DNA from 4 places in the Barrientosiimonas endolithica genome. Region 1 is predicted to be linked to each of the others. Evidence: riboswitches for the same ligand, from Rfam matches in the RefSeq annotation. Region 1 holds a riboswitch; each other region holds the start of a gene.
What was found. A riboswitch is a leader RNA that binds a small molecule or an ion and turns the genes downstream of it on or off. The one in region 1 is predicted to bind S-adenosylmethionine.
Positions count from the first base shown of each region.

Region 1 (4,462 bases):
GACGTGCGCACGGGCGGGTACGCCCTCGGCGGCCTTCTCCTGGTGTGCGGCCTGGTCCGGGTCGGGCTGCCCGACGACACCTCGCTCGGCCTCGCCGTGCGCAGCCGGTTCGTCGACCTCGCGATCTACCTGAGCCTCGCGATCTCGATCCTGGTCATCTTCCGCACCCTCAAGCTCCCTGAGCAACGACACGGCCGGGCAGCCACGAGGGCTGCCCGGCCGGATCGTCCAGCGTCAGGCTCAGATCAGCCCGAGCCCCTTGACGGTGTCGCGCTCCTCGGTCAGCTCCTGCACCGACGCGTCGATCTTGCCGCGCGAGAAGTCGTCGATCTCCAGGCCCTGGACGATCTCGTAGTCGCCGTCCTTGGTGGTCACCGGGAACGAGGAGATCAGGCCCTCGGCGACGCCGTACGACCCGTCGCTCGGCACCGCCATCGAGGTCCAGTCGCCCTGCGCCGTGCCGGCGAACCAGTCGCGCGCGTGGTCGATGGTGGCCGCCGCGGCCGAGGCCGCCGACGACGCGCCGCGGGCGTCGATGATCGCCGCGCCGCGCTTGGCGACGGTCGGGATGTAGGTGTCCTCGATCCAGGCCTGGTCGCCCACGGCCTCGGCCGCGACCTGACCCTTGACCTTGGCGTGGAACAGGTCGGGGTACTGCGTCGCCGAGTGGTTGCCCCAGATCGTCATGTTGCTGATCTCGGTCACGCTCGCGCCGGTCTTCGCGGCCAGCTGGGCGATCGCGCGGTTGTGGTCGAGGCGGGTGAGCGCGCTGAACCGCTCGTTCGGGATGTCGGGCGCGTTGTTCATCGCGATGAGCGCGTTGGTGTTGGCCGGGTTGCCGGTGACCACGACGCGCACGTCGTCGGCCGCCACGTCGTTCAGCGCCTTGCCCTGCGGGGCGAAGATGCCGCCGTTGTCCTTCAGCAGGTCACCGCGCTCCATGCCCGGGCCGCGCGGCTTCGCGCCGACCAGCAGGGCGAGGTTGACCCCGTCGAAGACCTTGTTGGGGTCGTCGCCGGTCTCGACGCCCGCGAGCAGCGGGAACGCCGAGTCGTCGAGCTCCATGACGACGCCCTCGAGCGCCTTGAGCGCCGGGGTGACCTCGAGCAGCCGCAGCTCCACGGGGCGGTCCGGGCCGAAGATCGCACCGCTCGCGATGCGGAACAGCAGGCTGTAGCCGATGTTGCCGGCGGCGCCGGTGACGGCCACCTTGACGGGCGTGGTGCTCACGGGGTCTCCCCTTCGGGCGAGGCGGTTACGGATGCTTCGGACGCTACCTCACAGGTGGATCACGCTCTGGGCCAGGAGTGCCGCGAGCACGAACGACCCCGTCAGCGTCATCAGCGCGACGATCACCACGCGGGCGTCGAGGCTTACCTCGGCGGCTACCGTCTGGCCCACCACCCCCGGACCCCGCACCGAGCCCACCGACGAGGAGCCCGCATGACCGCCCTGCTCATCACCGACGTACGCCCGTGGGGCCGGAGCGCGACCGACGTCGCCGTCCTCGACGGCCGGATCGTGGCCGCGCTGCCCGAGGGGGTCGAGCCACAGGTGGTGCCGGGACGCGGCCGGCTGCTGCTGCCGTCGTTCTCCGACGTGCACGTGCACCTGGACTCCACCCGCATCGGGCTGCCGTTCCGCGAGCACACCGGCTCGCCGGGCATCTGGCCGATGGTGATGAACGACCGCGCCAACTGGCGCTCGGCAGAGCTTCCGGTCGCCGAGCGGGCCGAGCTGACCCTCGGCCGGATGATCGCCCGCGGCGCGACGCGGGTTCGCTCCTACGCCCAGATCGACGTCGACGCCGGGCTCGAGCGGTTCGACGCGGTGCGCCGGGCCAAGGAGGCCCACGCGGACCGCTGCGACGTCGCGGTCATCGCCTTCCCGCAGGCGGGGCTGCTGCGCGAGGAGGGGACGGTGCCGCTGCTCGAGGAGGCGCTGCGCCAGGGCGCCGACGTGATGGGCGGCATCGACCCGTGCACGCTCGACCGCGACCCCAAGGGCCACCTCGACGTGGTCTTCGACCTGGCCGAGCGGTACCAGGTCCCGATCGACATTCACCTGCACGAGCCCGGGCACCTCGGGGTGTTCAGCACCGACCTGGTGATCGAGCGGGTGCGCGCGCTCGGCATGCAGGGGCAGGTCACGATGTCCCACGCGTACGACCTCGGCTCGGTCGACGAGGCCACCACCCGGCGGCTGGTCGAGACGTTCGCCGAGCTCGACATCGCGATGGCCACCGTCGCCCCGGCCAGGCAGCAGGGACTGCCGCTGACGGCGCTCGCCGAGGCGGGCGTACGCGTGGGGCTGGGGGAGGACGGGCAGCGCGACTACTGGTCGCCCTACGGCAACGCGGACATGCTCGAGCGCACCTGGCAGCTGGCGTTCACCCACGGCTTCCGGGCCGACGAGCTCATCGAGCATTGCGTCGCGATCGCGACCGTGGGCGGCGCGGCGGTGCTCGACGCGACCGCGCCGCGGCTCGGCGGCGTCGCCGACCGGCCCGGTCTCGAGGTGGGCGACCCGGCCGAGCTGCTGCTGGTCGACGGCGAGACCGTGACCTCGGCGGTGATGGACCGCGGCACCGACCGCACGGTGATCCACGCCGGACGCGTGGTGGCCGACGGGCTGGCCCTGGTCCCAGGTGCTGGACAGGGCTTGCCCGACTGACGGACCTCTCAATAACGTCTCGTTATCCCATCCAGAGCTGCTGAGAGACCTGGCTCGTCGACGCCGCAGCAACCGCCTCGCCCGAGGAAGGTGCTAACGCCAGGACCGATGGCCGAGAGGACGCTCCGCGATGTCACAACCCCTCACCGTGCTGCCCCGACGAGACGCCCCGATCGACCTGCGCCCGGCCTTCCGGCAGGCGGCCAGCAGCGCCTGGGTCATCACCAGCTCGCACGCTGGTCAGCCGGTCGGCTTCACCGCGATCTCCGTGGTGTCGGTGTCGGTGGACCCGCCGCTGGTGTCGTTCAACCTCAACCTCACCAGCTCGAGCCGGTCGACGATCGAGCAGTCCGGTCGGGTGGCCCTGCACCTGCTCGCCGACGGGCAGGCCGACCTCGCCCGCCGCTTCTCCGCCGACCGCAGCCAGCGGTTCGCCTACGACGGCACCTGGCGCTGGCACGCCGACGAGCTGCCCGCGCTCACCGACCCGGTGCTGCGCCTGTCGGCCGCCGTGGTCGGGGTGCTGGAGGCCGGCGACAGCCTCGTCGTGACCGCGGAGGTCACCGACCTCGAGCGCGCCGAGGGCGTGCGTCCGCTGGTGCACCACGACGCGGTCTACCGCGCGCTCGACTGAGTCGCGCGCAGCGCACCGGACCTCGAGAACCCAAACCCCACAAGGAGTTTCACGCATGTCTGTCGACCCTCTGAAGTTCGCCTACTGGGTGCCCAACGTGTCCGGTGGTCTCGTCGTGAGCACGCTGCCGCAGCGCACGAACCACTCACCGGCGTACAACATCGACACGGCGCGCGTGGCCGAGCAGAACGGCTTCGAGTACGCCCTGACGCAGGTGCGCTACCTCGCGTCCTACGGCGCCGACGCCCAGCACGAGTCGACCTCGTTCTCGCAGCTGCTGCTCGCCAACACCGAGAAGCTGAAGGTCATCGCGGCCGTCCACCCGGGCTTCTGGCAGCCGGCGGTGCTCGCCAAGCTCGCGGCGACCGCGCAGGAGTGGAGCAACGACCGGTTCGCGCTCAACGTCGTGTCGGGCTGGTTCAAGCAGGAGTTCACCAACCTCGGTGAGCCGTGGCTGGACCACGAGGAGCGCTACCGCCGCTCCGAGGAGTTCATCGAGGTGCTCAAGGGCGCCTGGAGCACCGACGACTTCACCTTCCGCGGCGACTTCTACCGCACCCGCGACCTCACCTTCCGCCCGCAGCCGAGCACGCCGCCGGAGGTCTTCCAGGGCGGCAACTCCACCAGCGCGCGCAAGATGGCCGGCCGCCTGTCGGACTGGTACTTCATGAACGGCAACACCGTCGAGGACGTGCGTGACCAGGTCGAGGAGGTCTCCGGCTACGGCCAGGAGCATGACCGCCGACCGGGCTTCGGGCTCAACGGGTTCGCCGTCGTGCGCGACACCGAGGACGAGGCCCGCCAGGTGGTGCAGGACATCATCGACAACGCCGACGAGGACAAGGTCAAGGCGTTCGGCGAGGCCGTGAAGCAGGCCGGCAAGGCCAGCTCGGACGGCAAGGGCATGTGGGCCGGCTCCGACTTCAAGGACCTGGTGCAGTACAACGACGGCTTCAAGACCGGCCTCGTCGGCACGCCCGAGCAGGTCGCCCGCCGCATCGTCGAGTACAAGAAGGTCGGCGTCGACCTGCTGCTCGTCGGCTTCCTGCACGTGCAGGAGGAGGTCGAGCGCTTCGGCAAGGAGGTCATCCCGCTGGTGCGTGAGCTCGAGGGCGAGGCCGACGCCGAGCGCGGCGCCGCCTGACCAGGCCGGCT
Region 1 covers NZ_AP027735.1:2,607,441-2,611,902, reverse strand. The annotation lists partial or broken gene QUE40_RS19350 (DUF3017 domain-containing protein) at 1-147, shown strand, start outside; gene QUE40_RS13245 (malate dehydrogenase) at 241-1,230, opposite strand; gene QUE40_RS13240 (hypothetical protein) at 1,279-1,401, opposite strand; gene QUE40_RS13235 (amidohydrolase family protein) at 1,444-2,673, shown strand; SAM riboswitch class I at 2,698-2,788, shown strand; gene QUE40_RS13230 (flavin reductase family protein) at 2,804-3,307, shown strand; gene sfnG (dimethylsulfone monooxygenase SfnG) at 3,363-4,451, shown strand; gene QUE40_RS13220 (response regulator) at 4,462-4,462, opposite strand, start outside.

Region 2 (4,462 bases), 1.6 Mb from region 1:
GGGCTCGGCCGCGCCGGGGTCGAGCGGCGGGGGCGGCGGCACGGTGGGCATCCACTCCTCCAGCTGCTCCTTCTCGTGCAGCAGGTCGCGGATGTCGTGCTCGGCGTACTCGAAGTGCGGGCTCCAGAACAGCGCGTCGAACGGGCAGACCTCGATGCAGATCCCGCAGTACATGCACAGGCTGAAGTCGATCGCGAACCGGTCCAGGACGTTCTGCTGGCGGTCGCGCCCGCCCTCGGGGCCGGCGGGGATCGTCTCCTTGTGCGAGTCGATGTAGATGCACCAGTCGGGGCACTCGCGCGCGCAGAGCATGCACGAGGTGCAGTTCTCGGCGAGCAGCGCGATGACGCCGCGGGTGCGCGGCGCCAGGTCGGGCTGGCGCTCGGGGTACTGGTGGGTGTGCGCAGGTCGGGCCATCGTCCGGGCGGTGGTGGCCATGCCCTTGACGAGGCCCGGGACGAGGCTGCGTCGGTTGCTGGGCCCAGGCATCACGTGATCCGTCCGAGGTGGCTCCTTCGGGAACGCTCGCACGCTACCGGCCAGGAGGGACGTGACCTAGCAGCCGCTCCGAGAACGGACATCACGCGGTGAGGACGACGCCGACGCCGGTGATCGCCAGCTGCACCAGGGCCAGCGGCACCAGGCCCAACCAGGCGAGTCGCTGCAGCTGGTCCTCGCGCAGCCGCGGCCACGACACGCGCATCCAGATGATGAGCAGCGCGACCGCGAACCCCTTGAGCAGCGTCCACAGCCAGCCGAGCGCGCCGTCGAACGGGCCCGTCCAGCCGCCGAGGTAGACCACGGCGACCAGCAGCGACATCACGACGATCCCGGCGTACTCGGCGAGCAGGAAGAACGCGAAGCGCAGCCCGGTGAACTCGGTGTAGGGGCCCATCACGACCTCGGAGTCGGCGATGGGCATGTCGAACGGCGGGCGCTGCAGCTCGGCGGTCGCCGCCACCAGCAGCACCAGGGCCGCCGGTGCCTGCCACAGCAGCCACCACGGCGTCCACGCGTGCGCGATTCCGGTGAGCGAGAGGGTGCCGCCGGCGAGGGCGAACGAGGCGCAGGCCAGGATCAGCGGCAGCTCGTAGCTGACGAGCTGGGCGGCCGAGCGCATCGCGCCGACGAGGGCGTACTTGTTGCCCGAGCCCCAGCCGGCCATCAGCGTGCCGAGGGCGCCGACGCCCGAGACGGCCAGCAGCACCAGCAGGCTCGCGGGCACGTCGGCGCCGACCAGGGTCGGCGAGAACGGCACGACGGCCATCGCGAGGAGGTACGCCACCAGCGCCACCGCGGGCGCGGCCCGGAAGACCCATCGGTCGGCGGCCGCCGGGACGATGTCCTCCTTCTGCGTGAACTTCACGCCGTCGGCGATCAGCTGGGCCCAGCCGTGGAACCCGCCGGCGTGCATCGGGCCGAGGCGGCCCTGCATGTGGGCCATCACCTTGTGCTCGGTCTGGCCGACGAGCAACGGCAGCACCAGGAAGGCCACGAGCACGAGCGCGGCGCGCACGCCGGCCTCGAGCCAGGTCATCTCCATCACCGCGGCCCCCACGAGGTGTCGGGCACGCCGGGCGGCAGGTTCTTGCGGCGGCCGCGGCGGGGCGCGGGCGAATCGCCCGACTCCCCAGGGTCTTTCGCGCCCGGCCACGGCTTGGAGACGCGCGCGGCGAGCACGAAGTCCTTGCGCAGCGGCCGCCCCTCGAAGCCCTCGGGGAGCAGCAGCGGGCGGATGCCGAGCCGGCTGCCGTCGTCGAAGTCGGTGAACTCCAGGCCGAACATCTCGTGCGTCTCGCGCTCGTGCCAGGCGGCGCCGCGCCACAGCGTCGTGAGGCTGCGCAGCGGCTCGGTCTCCGGCACGCGGGTGCGCACCAGGACCGACCGCAGCGCGCCGGGCGTGACGTCGTAGAGGTGGCTCACGACGTCGAGACCGCCCTCGTCACGGTCGGTCTCGTCGACGGCGGTGAGGAAGTCGAAGAACGCGAAGCCCTCGGCGCGCAGCTGCTCGTGGAGGGCGTACCACTCCTGCGGCGGGCAGTCCCGCCGCTCGGCGTCGAGGCTCATGACGGGTCGCCCTGCGGCGGCTCGGTCGGCTCGGCCGGCTGGTCCCGGCGCACGAGCGGGCGGGTGACCGCGCCGGCGAAGCGGCGCCGGTCGGCGTACGACCGGGTGGTCAGGCGCTCCTCGGCGATCTGCTGCTGCAGCACGAGGATGCCGTGCAGCAGCGCCTCGGGGCGGGGCGGGCAACCGGGCACGTAGACGTCGACCGGGATCAGCTGGTCGACGCCCTTGGTGACGCAGTAGGAGTCCCAGTAGGGGCCGCCGGAGTTGGAGCAGGCGCCGAAGGAGATGACGTACTTCGGCTCGGGCATCTGGTCGTAGAGCCGGCGCACGGCCGGCGCCATCTTGTCGGTGACCGTGCCCGAGACGACCATCAGGTCAGCCTGGCGCGGGCCGGGGGCGAACGGGATGACGCCGAGCCGGATGAAGTCGTGCCGCGCCATGCTGCCGGCGATGAACTCGATGGCGCAGCAGGCGAGTCCGAAGTTGAAGACCCACAGCGAGTAGCGCCGCCCCCAGTTGAGGATCAGCCGCATCGGCTTGGGCGCGGCGGCCTGGAGCGGGCCGACGCGCGGGGTGGGCAGGTCGACGGTCACGGGGTCCACCTCAGCAGGCCGCGGCGCGCGGCGTGCGCGAGCCCCACGACCAGCACGCCGATGAAGATGCCCATCTCGACCAGGCTCGCGACCCCGAGGTCGGCGTCACGCAGCACCGTCGCCCACGGGAAGAGGTAGACCGCGTCGACCGCGAAAACGACGTAGAGGAAAGCGAATCCGAGATAGCGCACCTGCGACTGGGACCAGCCCTGACCGACCGGGTCGACGCCGGACTCGTACGTCGTCAGCCGGGCGGGCGTCTGCGACACCGGCGCCAGGAGCCGACGCATCAGCATCGCCGCACCGAACAGCAGCACTCCGGCGAGCGCGACGGCGACGACGACGAGATAGCCGACGAGAGGACCCTTCACGGGACCAGAGCCTAACGATCCGCTGCCGGTCGGTGAGGGAGGTCACCCCCGCTCGTTTTGACCTCTCCTTATGCGATGCATAACGTGGACGGCGGTCGAGAGACCCAGCGACAAGCCCTGGCTGGCTGGGCGGCAACCCTCACGGATGTGGCGGGGTGCTCCAGGTGAGACCCGGTCCGACAGCCCTGTCGGACAAGCACATTCGCGCGCCAGTGATCCTGGCGTGCAGTTTCTCGAGGAGTGCGTCCGACATGTCTTCCCCTCTTCCGGCGCGGACGCGACGGGCCAGATCCCGCCGCTGCCGCCGTACCCCGGGTCGCGCGGGCGGGGTGTGCGCACGGCGATCACCGCCGGCGGCCTCGTCGTCGCGCTGGCGGCCGGGTTCGGCCTGGGCCGCGCGACCGCGGACGACGGCGGCAGCGCCTCGGCCGACGAGCCGCGCGAGGTCACCATCGGCACCACCGAGGCGAGTGCGGAGTGGTGGCCGCCGCTGCAGCGGCTGGCCCGCGAGAACGGCATCGAGATCAAGCTCGTGTCGTTCTCCGACTACACCCAGCCCAACCCCGCGCTGGCGCAGGGGCAGACCGACCTCAACCTGTTCCAGCACCTGCAGTTCCTCGCGAGCTACAACAGCAACGACAACCAGGACCTCACCCCGATCGGGTCGACCCAGGTCGTGCCGCTGCCGCTGTACTCCAAGAAGCACACGGCGCTGAACCAGATCCCGCAGGGCGGCAAGATCGCCATCCCCAACGACCCCACCAACCAGGCGCGGGCGCTGCTCGTGCTGCAGCAGGCGGGGCTGCTGAGGCTCAAGGGCGGCGGCAACGCGCTGTCGACCCCGGCCGACATCGACCGTGCCGCCTCGAAGGTCACGGTGCAGCCGGTCGACGCCGCGCAGACCGTCGCGTCGCTGCCGTCGGTCGACGGCGCGGTCGTCAACAACAACTTCGCGCTCGACGGCAACCTCGACCCCAAGTCGGCGCTGTTCCAGGACGACCCGAAGAGCAAGGCGGCCGAGCCCTACATCAACGTCGTCGTCGCCCGCGCCGAGGACAAGGACGACCCGACTTACCGCAAGATCGCCCAGCTCTACCACTCCCCCGAGGTCGTCGCCGCGGTGAAGCGGCAGTCCAAGGGCACGTCGGTCGTCGTCGACCGCCCCGCCGACCAGCTCGGCAGCATCCTGACCCGGCTCGAGAAGGACGTGGCGGGGTCATGAGCGAGTCGATCATCAGCCTCGACCGGGTCGGCAAGACCTTCTCGCGGGGCGGGTCGCAGGTGACGGCGCTGGACGAGGTGACCCTGGACGTACGCCGGGGTGAGGTGTTCGCCGTCATCGGCTTCTCCGGTGCCGGCAAGAGCACGCTCGTGCGGCTGATCAACGGGCTGGAGCTGCCGACCAGCGGCACGGTCACCGTGCAGGGCCAG
Region 2 covers NZ_AP027735.1:521,580-526,041, reverse strand. The annotation lists gene QUE40_RS02635 (NuoI/complex I 23 kDa subunit family protein) at 1-489, opposite strand, end outside; gene QUE40_RS02630 (complex I subunit 1/NuoH family protein) at 581-1,537, opposite strand; gene QUE40_RS02625 (NADH-quinone oxidoreductase subunit C) at 1,543-2,067, opposite strand; gene QUE40_RS02620 (NADH-quinone oxidoreductase subunit B) at 2,064-2,600, opposite strand; gene QUE40_RS02615 (NADH-quinone oxidoreductase subunit A) at 2,657-3,031, opposite strand; SAM riboswitch class IV at 3,125-3,236, shown strand; gene QUE40_RS02610 (MetQ/NlpA family ABC transporter substrate-binding protein) at 3,255-4,253, shown strand; gene QUE40_RS02605 (methionine ABC transporter ATP-binding protein) at 4,250-4,462, shown strand, end outside.
Region 2: another riboswitch for S-adenosylmethionine. It lies ahead of QUE40_RS02610 (MetQ/NlpA family ABC transporter substrate-binding protein); the one in region 1 lies ahead of QUE40_RS13230 (flavin reductase family protein).

Region 3 (4,462 bases), 1.4 Mb from region 1:
CTCGAAGTCGAGGAACTCCACGAGCACCGCCTTGGTGCTGGCGGCGTCGAGCAGGTGCGAGGTCGGTCGCAGCCAGGTGCCGTAGGACAGCCCGGCCGGGTGCTTCAGCGGCGTCGCCTGCGTCGCGCCGCCGGAGCCGGAGGCCCCCGACCCGGACGCAGACGTCCCGGAGCCGCCGCCGGAGCTCGCGTCGTCGCTGCAGCCGGCGAGGGCCAGCGCGCCCAGCACCGAGCCCCCGACGAGCGCGCTGCGCCGGGTCACTCCCCGACGGCGCGTCGTCGGGCGCCAGGCTCGGTCACCGGAAGCGGTTCGTACGTCTGCTGATTCGCTCACCACGCGGCGCACCCTAGGCGGTGCGCCTGAAGACTGGCTGGACGCTCGCTGGTCAGCCCTTCGCGGCGGCGAACCCCTGCTCGAGGTCGGCGATGATGTCGTCGATGTGCTCGATGCCGACCGAGAGGCGCACCAGTCCGGGGGTGACCCCGGCGGCCAGCCGGTCCTCGTCGCCGCCCTGGCTGTGCGTGGTCGAGGCGGGGTGGATGACCAGCGAGCGCACGTCGCCGATGTTGGCCACGTGCGAGTGCAGCGTCACGCCGTCGACGAAGCGCCGCCCGGCGTCGATGCCGCCGACGATCTCGAAGGCGAGCACCGCGCCCGCGCCGCGCGGGGCGTACTTCTGCGCCTGCTCGTAGCTGTCGTCGCCGGGCAGCGAGGCCCAGCGCACCGACTCGACCTGGTCGTGGCCCTGCAGGAACTCCGCAACCTTGCGGGTGTTCTCCAGGTGCCGCTCGACGCGCAGGCTCAGCGTCTCCAGCCCCTGCGCGATGAGGAAGGCGTCGAACGCCGAGCTCGCCGGCCCCAGGTCGCGCAGCAGCTGCACGCGCGCCTTGAGGATGAACGCCAGGTTGGCGCCGAGCTCGCTGCCGACGCCGAGGTCACGGGCGTAGACCAGCCCGTGGTAGCTCTCCTCGGGCGTGTTGTAGTTGGGGAACTTCTCGGGGTCCTTGCCGAAGTCGAAGCTGCCGCCGTCGACGATGACGCCGGCGATGGTGGTGCCGTGGCCGCCGAGGTACTTCGTCGCCGAGTGCACCACGATGTCGGCCCCGTGCTCGAGCGGGCGGGTGACGAACGGCGTCGCGATGGTGTTGTCGACCACCAGCGGCACCCCGAGGTCGTGCGCCACCGCGGCCACCCCCTCGATGTCGAGCACCTCGCTCTTGGGGTTGGAGATCGTCTCGCCGAAGAACAGCTTGGTGTTGTCCTTCGCGGCCGCGCGCCACGACTCGGGGTCGTTGGGGTCCTCGACGAAGGTGACCTCGATGCCGTACTTCGGGAGCGTGTACTTCAGCAGGTTGAACGTGCCGCCGTAGAGCGAGGGGCTGGCCACCACGTGGTCCCCGGCCTCGGCGATGTTGAGGATGGCCAGGGTCTCGGCCGCCTGGCCGCTGGCGACGAGCAGCGCGGCGACGCCACCCTCGAGGCTCGCGATCCGCTGCTCCACCACGTCGTGCGTGGGGTTCATCAGGCGGGAGTAGATGTTGCCGAACTCCTTGAGCCCGAACAGGTTCGCCGCCTGCTCGGTGTCCTTGAAGACGTACGACGTCGTCTGGTAGATCGGCAGCGCCCGGGCCCCCGTGGTCGGGTCGGGCTCCTGGCCGGCGTGCAGCTGGCGGGTCTCGAAGGACCAGCTGGGGCTGGTGGTCTCGGTGGTCATGGCCGTCTCCTCGCGTCGATCGGTCGCCACCGGCCCCGCGCCGGTGGCGCTGCGGGTTCAGGGACTCTGCGCCCGCGCTTGCCGGGCCCTCCCGTCGGGCTCCGGCCAGGTCTGTTCCCGGGGCACCCCACCGCGGAGGAGGGTTGCCGGCCAGCGAGCCGGGACTTGGCGCTGGCGCTCTTGACCTGCGTCGAGCGTACGACAGCGTCTTGACGCGCAGGACGCCGCTCTCGCATCGCGAGAAGGGTCGGCGCCGGACCGGGTCAGGCCAGCTGGGTCAGGGCGTGGATGACCAGGCCGACGAGCCCGCCGACGACGGTGCCGTTGATCCGGATGAACTGCAGGTCTCGCCCGACCTGCAGCTCGATGCGGCGGGCGGCCTCGTCGCCGTCCCAGCGCGCCACGGTCTGGGAGATGAGGGTGGAGATCTCGCGGCCGTGGGTCTGCACGACGTAGCCCACGGCGTCGCCGAGCCGGCGCTCGAGCGAGTCGCGCAGGTCGGCGTCGCGCACGACCCGGTCACCGAGGTCGGCGAGGATCACCGCGAGGCGGGTGCGCAGCGGGCCGTCGGGGTCGCCCAGCGCGTCGACGACCGTGCGCTGCACCGACCCCCAGAGCGAGAGCATCCCGTCGGCGACGCCGGGGTGCAGCAGCAGCCGGGCCTTGAGCTGCTCGGCGCGCTGCATGGTCGAGGGGTCGTGCTGCAGGTCCTGCGCGAGCTGGCGCAGCAGGTCGTCGAGCGCGCGCCGGGCGGGGTGCTGCGGCTGGTCGCGCACGTCGGTGAGCCAGCTCATGATCTCGACGTACATGCGGTCGATGACCGTGTCGTCGAGCCACTTGGGCGACCACCAGGGGCGCGCTCGCCGATGATGCCGGCGATGACGGCCTTGTTGGCCGAGGCCCAGGTGTGCAGCTCGCGGGTGGCGATGTCGACCAGCCCGTGGTGCGAGCCGTCCTCGACCACACCCTCCAGCAGGCTGCCGGCCACCGGGCTGATCGGCTCGCGGGCCAGACGCGGAAGCAGGAAGTTCTCCAGCAGGGTGCGCACCTCGTCGTCGCGCACCGACCCCACGGCGTGGGCCAGGGTGGGCGCCACCTCCTGCACCACGCGGTCGGCGTTCTCCGGCTGGCGCAGCCACTCCCCAGGCGCAGCGTGACGTCGGCCTGCGCGAGCCGCTCCTGGACCAGCTCGGGGGTGAGGAAGTTCTCGGTGACGAAGTCCTCCAGGCTCGCGCCGAGCTGGTCCTTCTTGCGCGGGATCAGCGCGGTGTGCGGCACCTTGAGGCCGAGCGGGTGGCGGAACAGCGCGGTCACGGCGAACCAGTCGGCGACCGCACCGACCATCGCGGCCTCGGAGGCCGCGTTGACGTATCCCCAGAAGCCGTCGCGGTCCAGGGTGAGCACGAAGATCACCGCGGCCAGGCCGAGCAGCCCCGTGGCGACCAGCCGCATCCGGCGCAGGCCGGCGCGACGCTGCTCGTCGGCCGGGCCCAGCAACGGGCCGGCGACAGCATCAGGGCGGGTGGACTGGGTCACGCTCGAGGTTCCTTCGCGTCACGCGGGACGACAACGGCGGCAACCCTATCCGGCACCACGCGGCGCACCGTCGGGCAGCGGCCTGTCACCGGTGCGTCCCGACGCGCAGACGCCGCGCGGGTGGCCCGCGCGGCGTCTGTGATCCGGTCTCCCGGAGCGGTCACGACCTACTTGGCCGTCCAGGCCAGCTCGGCGTCGCCGTTGGAATCGTCGTTGAAGACCAGGGAGTACTTGCTCAGGTCGGCGCCCACCGGCACGGCGAATGCCAGCTTCTTGGTCAGCGTGTCGCCGGGGCTCAGCGACTCGACATCGAGCTTGTCGCTGCCGGAGATCACCGCGTTCAGCACGTCTGCCTTGCAGGGGTTGCCGGACTGGTCGGTCAGTCCGAACTTCAGGTAGCTCGCCGTGAAGAAGTCGCCGTCCGAGAGCTTCAGGGTCACCGGGTAGATCACCGTCTGCTTCCCCTCGCCAGGGAAGAAGCTGTTCCCGCTGGAGGTGTCGAGGGTGGGCGGACCGAAGCTGATGTCGATGGTGCCGCCGACGCCCTTGCCCTTCTGCACCGTGTTCAGGGGCTTGGCGCCCACCGACCCACGATCGATCGTGTACGACCCGGAGTCCTCGCACACGGCACCTCCGCTGCCGCTGCCCGACGGGGCAGGTGCCGCCGAGCTCGCCGGCGCTGACGTGGGCGCCGGCGCTGGCTGCTCGGTGGTCGACGGCGCGGGGGCCGGGGCCTGGCTCGTGGGAGCAGGCTCCTGGGTCTGGCTCGGCGACGGCGGCTGGGACGCGGCCGTGGGAGGCGCGGCGGTCGGCGCCTCGTCCTGGCACGCCGACAAGGTCATGGCGGCGAGGACGGCGGGCACCACGGCCAGGCCGGCGCGGCGGGTGGTCTGCTTGTTCATGGGATTCGATTCCTCTCGTAGCGGCCGGCTCAGTTGCCGTTCCAGGCAAGCTGGGCGTCGCCACCGCTGTAGTCGTCGGCGAACAGGACATAGATCTTGGACAGGTCAGCGCCGGCCGGAACCGCGAACGCTGCCTTGCCCGAGGCAGTGTCGCCCTGCTGCAGGATCTCGATCGGCAGCCTCTGACCGCGGGGCACCACGATCCCGAAGTCGGCACTGCAGGGCTCGTCCGAGGAATCCACGAGACCGATCGAGAGCGGGGTCGAGACGTAGGAGTCGGACACGGCCTTGACGGTGACCGGGTAGATGA
Region 3 covers NZ_AP027735.1:1,164,554-1,169,015, reverse strand. The annotation lists gene QUE40_RS05955 (DsbA family protein) at 1-261, opposite strand, end outside; gene QUE40_RS05950 (bifunctional o-acetylhomoserine/o-acetylserine sulfhydrylase) at 386-1,714, opposite strand; SAM riboswitch class IV at 1,784-1,900, opposite strand; partial or broken gene QUE40_RS05945 (DUF445 domain-containing protein) at 1,978-3,058, opposite strand; gene QUE40_RS05940 (hypothetical protein) at 3,418-4,152, opposite strand; gene QUE40_RS05935 (hypothetical protein) at 4,182-4,462, opposite strand, start outside.
Region 3: another riboswitch for S-adenosylmethionine. It lies ahead of QUE40_RS05950 (bifunctional o-acetylhomoserine/o-acetylserine sulfhydrylase); the one in region 1 lies ahead of QUE40_RS13230 (flavin reductase family protein).

Region 4 (4,462 bases), 1.5 Mb from region 1:
TCGACGAGTGGCGAACGATGTACGACACCAACGTGATCGGCGTCGCGCGCTGCGTGCAGGACCTCATGCCGGCGCTGGTCGCCGCCGAGGGCGAGGTCATCGTGATCGGGTCGGTCGCCGCGCACGTGTCGTACGAGGGTGGTGGCGGCTATGTCGCGGCCAAGCACGCGGTGCGCGCGATGGTCGGCTCGCTGCGGCTGGAGATGTTCGACCAGCCGGTGCGCGTGTGCGAGATCGACCCGGGGATGGTGGCCTCCGACGAGTTCGCGCTCGTGCGCTTCCACGGCGACGCCGAGAAGGCCGCCGCGGTCTACGCCGGTGTGGTCGACCCGCTGACCCAGGAGGACATCGCCGAGTGCGTGGCGTTCGTCGCCACCCGCCCCAAGCACGTCAACATCGACTCGATGGTGGTGCGCCCGCGCGCGCAGGCGGCGCAGCACAAGATCCACCGGGTGTCGCCCTGAGAAGGCAGTTCACGCCGGTCCGCGCGATCGGGGCACCGTCTGCGGGGCCTGGCGCGAGGCCCGGCCGCGAACTGCCTTCGCGCAGCGACGCTCAGAAGTACCAGGGGAACGGGGACCAGTCGGGGTCGCGCTTCTGCAGGAACTGGTCGCGCCCCTCGACCGCCTCGTCGGTCATGTACGCCAGCCGCGTCGCCTCGCCCGCGAACACCTGCTGACCCATCAGGCCGTCGTCGGTGAGGTTGAACGCGAACTTCAGCATCCGCTGCGCCTGCGGGCTCTTGCCCATGATCTCGCGGGCGACCTGCAGCGCCTCGGCCTCGAGCTCGGCGTGGTCGGCGACGATGTTGACCGCGCCCATCCGGTGCATGTCCTCGGCGGTGTACGTCCGCCCCAGGAAGAAGATCTCGCGGGCGAACTTCTGGCCCACCATCTTGGCGAGGTAGGCCGAGCCGTAGCCCGCGTCGAACGAGCCCACGTCGGCGTCGGTCTGCTTGAACCGGGCGTGCTCGCGGCTCGCGATCGTCAGGTCGCACACGACGTGCAGGCTGTGCCCGCCGCCGGCCGCCCACCCGGGCACGACCGCGACGACGACCTTGGGCATGGTGCGGATCAGCCGCTGCACCTCCAGGACGTGCAGCCGCCCGCCCTCGGCCTTGACCCGTCGCTCGTCGACGGACTCGGCGGTGTCGCCGTGGGCGTACTGATAACCGCTGCGCCCGCGGATGCGCTGGTCGCCGCCGGAGCAGAACGACCACTTGCCGGCCGCGCCGGTGCCCTCGGGGCCGGGCCCGTTGCCGGTGAGCAGCACGCAGCCGACGTCGGGGGTGCGCCGCGCGTGGTCGAGCACGCGATAGAGCTCGTCGACGGTGTGCGGCCGGAACGCGTTGAGCACCTCGGGCCGGTCGAACGCCACCCGCACGCACCCCACGTCGACGGCGCGGTGGTAGGTGATGTCGGTGAGGTCCTCGAACCCGGGCACGGGCGCCCAGTCGTCGGGCCGGAACGGGTTGGCGGTGGTCTGCTCGCTCACCTGCGTGATGTTAGGCGTACGTCCGTCGCGGCTCACCCAGCGGACGGTGCCGGACACGGCGGCCTCGGGTCGGTTAACGTGGCGCGCGCAACATCCATCAAGACCGGCTGAGGGACAGGCCCGTTGACGCCGGGGCAGCCTTCCGCGAGGCAACTCGCGGAAAAGGTGCCAAGTCCTGCGGCGGCCCCCGGGCCAGCCGGAAGATGGAGCGTCGCAGACGTCTGACCAGGCGCCGGTGACGCGCAGCCTCCGGTCCGCATGGCTGGCCACCTGTGACCAGGAGGACACCATGACTGACATCTCCCGCCTCACCCGCGGACTCACCACCGGCATCAACGCCGACCCCACCCACGGCGCCGTCGTGCCGCCGCTGCACCTCACGAGCACCTTCAGCTTCAGCGGGTTCGGCGAGTGCGGGCAGTACGACTACACCCGCTCGGGCAACCCCACCCGCGACCTCCTCGGCGAGGCGCTGGCGACGCTCGAGGGCGGCTTCGGCGGCACCATCACCTCGACCGGGATGTCCGCGATCGCGCTGTGCACGACCGCGCTGCTCGCGCCCGGCGACACGATCGTCGTGCCGCACGACTGTTACGGCGGCAGCTGGCGACTGTTCGACTCGCTGTCGACGAAGGGCCAGTTCCGTTGTCGCACGGTCGATCTCACCGATCCTGACGCGCTCGCCGAGGCGCTGCGCGAGCGCCCGAAGGTGGTGTGGGTCGAGACGCCGTCCAACCCGCTGCTGCGCCTCACCGACGTGCGCGCGGTGGCCGACGCCGCCCACGCGGCCGGCGCGCTCGTGGTCGCCGACAACACGTTCCTGTCGCCGCTGCTGCAGCGGCCGATCGAGCTGGGCGCCGACGTGGTCGTGCACTCGACGACGAAGTACATCAACGGGCACAGCGACGTCGTCGGGGGCGCGGTCGTGGCGGCCACGCCCGAGCTGCACGAGGAGCTGGCCTACTGGGGCAACGTGCTCGGCGTGACCGGCAGCCCGTTCGACTCCTACCTCGCGCTGCGCGGGCTGCGCACCCTGCACGTGCGGCTGCGCGCCCACCAGGACAACGCCCGCGCCCTCGTCGACGCCGCGCTCGACCACCCGGCCGTCGCGCGGGTGCACTACCCCGGGCTCGCCGACCACCCGGGCCACGACATCGCCGCGCGGCAGCAGGACGGCTTCGGCGCGATGCTGTCGGTCGAGCTGCGCGGCGGGGAGGAGGCGGTGCGCGCGTTCGTCGACGGGCTGCACTGCTTCACCCTGGCCGAGTCGCTCGGCGGCACCGAGAGCCTGGTCGCCCACCCCGCCACGATGACCCACGCGTCGATGAGTCCCGAGGCGCGCGCGGTCGCTGGCATCGGCGACGGGCTGCTGCGCTTCTCGGTGGGCATCGAGGCCCCGGAGGACCTGGTCGCCGACCTGCGCGCCGCGCTCGACCGTGCGGAGGCGCGCACCCCCGTGGCCGTCTGAGGTGGTCGGCCCGGGTTCCTAGACTCGGGTCATGCCGATCCCGGAGTACGTCGCCGACCTGCGCGAGCACGTCGGCACCCGACTGCTGTGGTTGCCGGGGACGTCGGCGTACGTCCTGCGCCAGGTCGAGGGGCGCCAGCAGGTGCTGCTGGTGCGCCGCTCGGACAACGGCCTGTGGACGCCGGTCACCGGGATCTGCGACCCGGGCGAGGAGCCCGACGTCACCGCCGAGCGCGAGGTGCTCGAGGAGACGTGCGTGCAGGTCGAGGTCGAGCGGCTGCTCGCCGTGTCGTCGCTGATCCCGATGGAGTACCCCAACGGCGACCGCTGCCAGTACCTCGACCACGCGTTCCGCTGCCGCTGGGTCGCGGGGGAGCCGCGGGTCGGTGACGAGGAGTCCAGCGACGTGCGCTGGTTCGACGTCACCGACCTGCCCCCGCTGCTCCCGCGTTTCGAGCGCCAGCTCGCGATGGCCCTGGCGGACGACGGTCCGGTGCTGTTCGGCAAGGCGCAGCGGGTCCGATGAGCGTCTTCGACGTCGAGCAGCTGGTCCTCGACATGCGGGTGGTGCAGCTGCCGCTGCGCACCCGCTTCCGAGGTGTCACCGAGCGCGAGATCGCCCTGTTCCCAGGGCCGTTCGGCTGGGGCGAGTTCGGCCCGTTCCTGGAGTACGCCCCTGCCGAGTCGTCCCGCTGGCTCGCCTCGGCCATCGAGGCGGCCCACGTCGGCTGGCCCGAGCCGGTGCGCGGGTCGGTGCAGGTCAACGCCACGGTGCCCGCGGTCGCGGCGGGGGAGGTGGCCGGGGTGCTCGCGCGCTACGACGGCACCCTGACGGCCAAGGTGAAGGTGGCCGAGCCCGGTCAGCGCCTGTCCGACGACCTCGACCGGGTGGCCGCGGTGCGCGAGGCGATGGGGCCCGACGCGCGCATCCGGGTCGACGCCAACGGCGGCTGGAGCGTGGAGCAGGCGACCGACGCGCTGGGGCGGCTCGCGGCCTACGGGCTGGAGTACGCCGAGCAGCCGTGCGCCACCGTCGAGGAGCTGCGCGACCTGCGAATCACCTTGGCCCGCAACGGCATCGACGTGCCCGTCGCCGCGGACGAGTCGATCCGCAAGGCCGAGGACCCGCTGCGCGTGGCCCGGCTCGAGGCCGCCGACGTGATCGTCGTCAAGGTCGCACCGCTCGGCGGCGTGCGGCGCGCGCTCGACGTGGTGGCCGAGACCGGGCTCCCGGCGGTCGTCTCGAGCGCGCTGGACAGCTCGGTCGGCATCCGCGCGGGCCTCGCTCTCGCCGCCGCCCTGCCCCGCCTCGACCACGCCTGCGGCCTCGCGACGCTGGGCCTGTTCGACGGCGACGTGGTCACCGAAAGCCTTGTGCCGCAAGGGGTTCGATCCCCCTGCGCTCGGTCGAGCCCGACCCGGAGCTGCTCGACCGCTGGTCCGCACCCGACCACAGGCGAGCGTGGTGGGCGGACCGGGTGCGGGCGGCGTACGCCCTGC
Region 4 covers NZ_AP027735.1:374,615-379,076, forward strand. The annotation lists gene QUE40_RS18760 (SDR family oxidoreductase) at 1-36, shown strand, start outside; gene QUE40_RS18765 (SDR family NAD(P)-dependent oxidoreductase) at 18-464, shown strand; gene QUE40_RS01940 (1,4-dihydroxy-2-naphthoyl-CoA synthase) at 556-1,494, opposite strand; SAM riboswitch class I at 1,586-1,704, shown strand; gene metB (cystathionine gamma-synthase) at 1,784-2,962, shown strand; gene QUE40_RS01950 (NUDIX hydrolase) at 2,994-3,488, shown strand; partial or broken gene QUE40_RS01955 (o-succinylbenzoate synthase) at 3,485-4,462, shown strand, end outside.
Region 4: another riboswitch for S-adenosylmethionine. It lies ahead of metB (cystathionine gamma-synthase); the one in region 1 lies ahead of QUE40_RS13230 (flavin reductase family protein).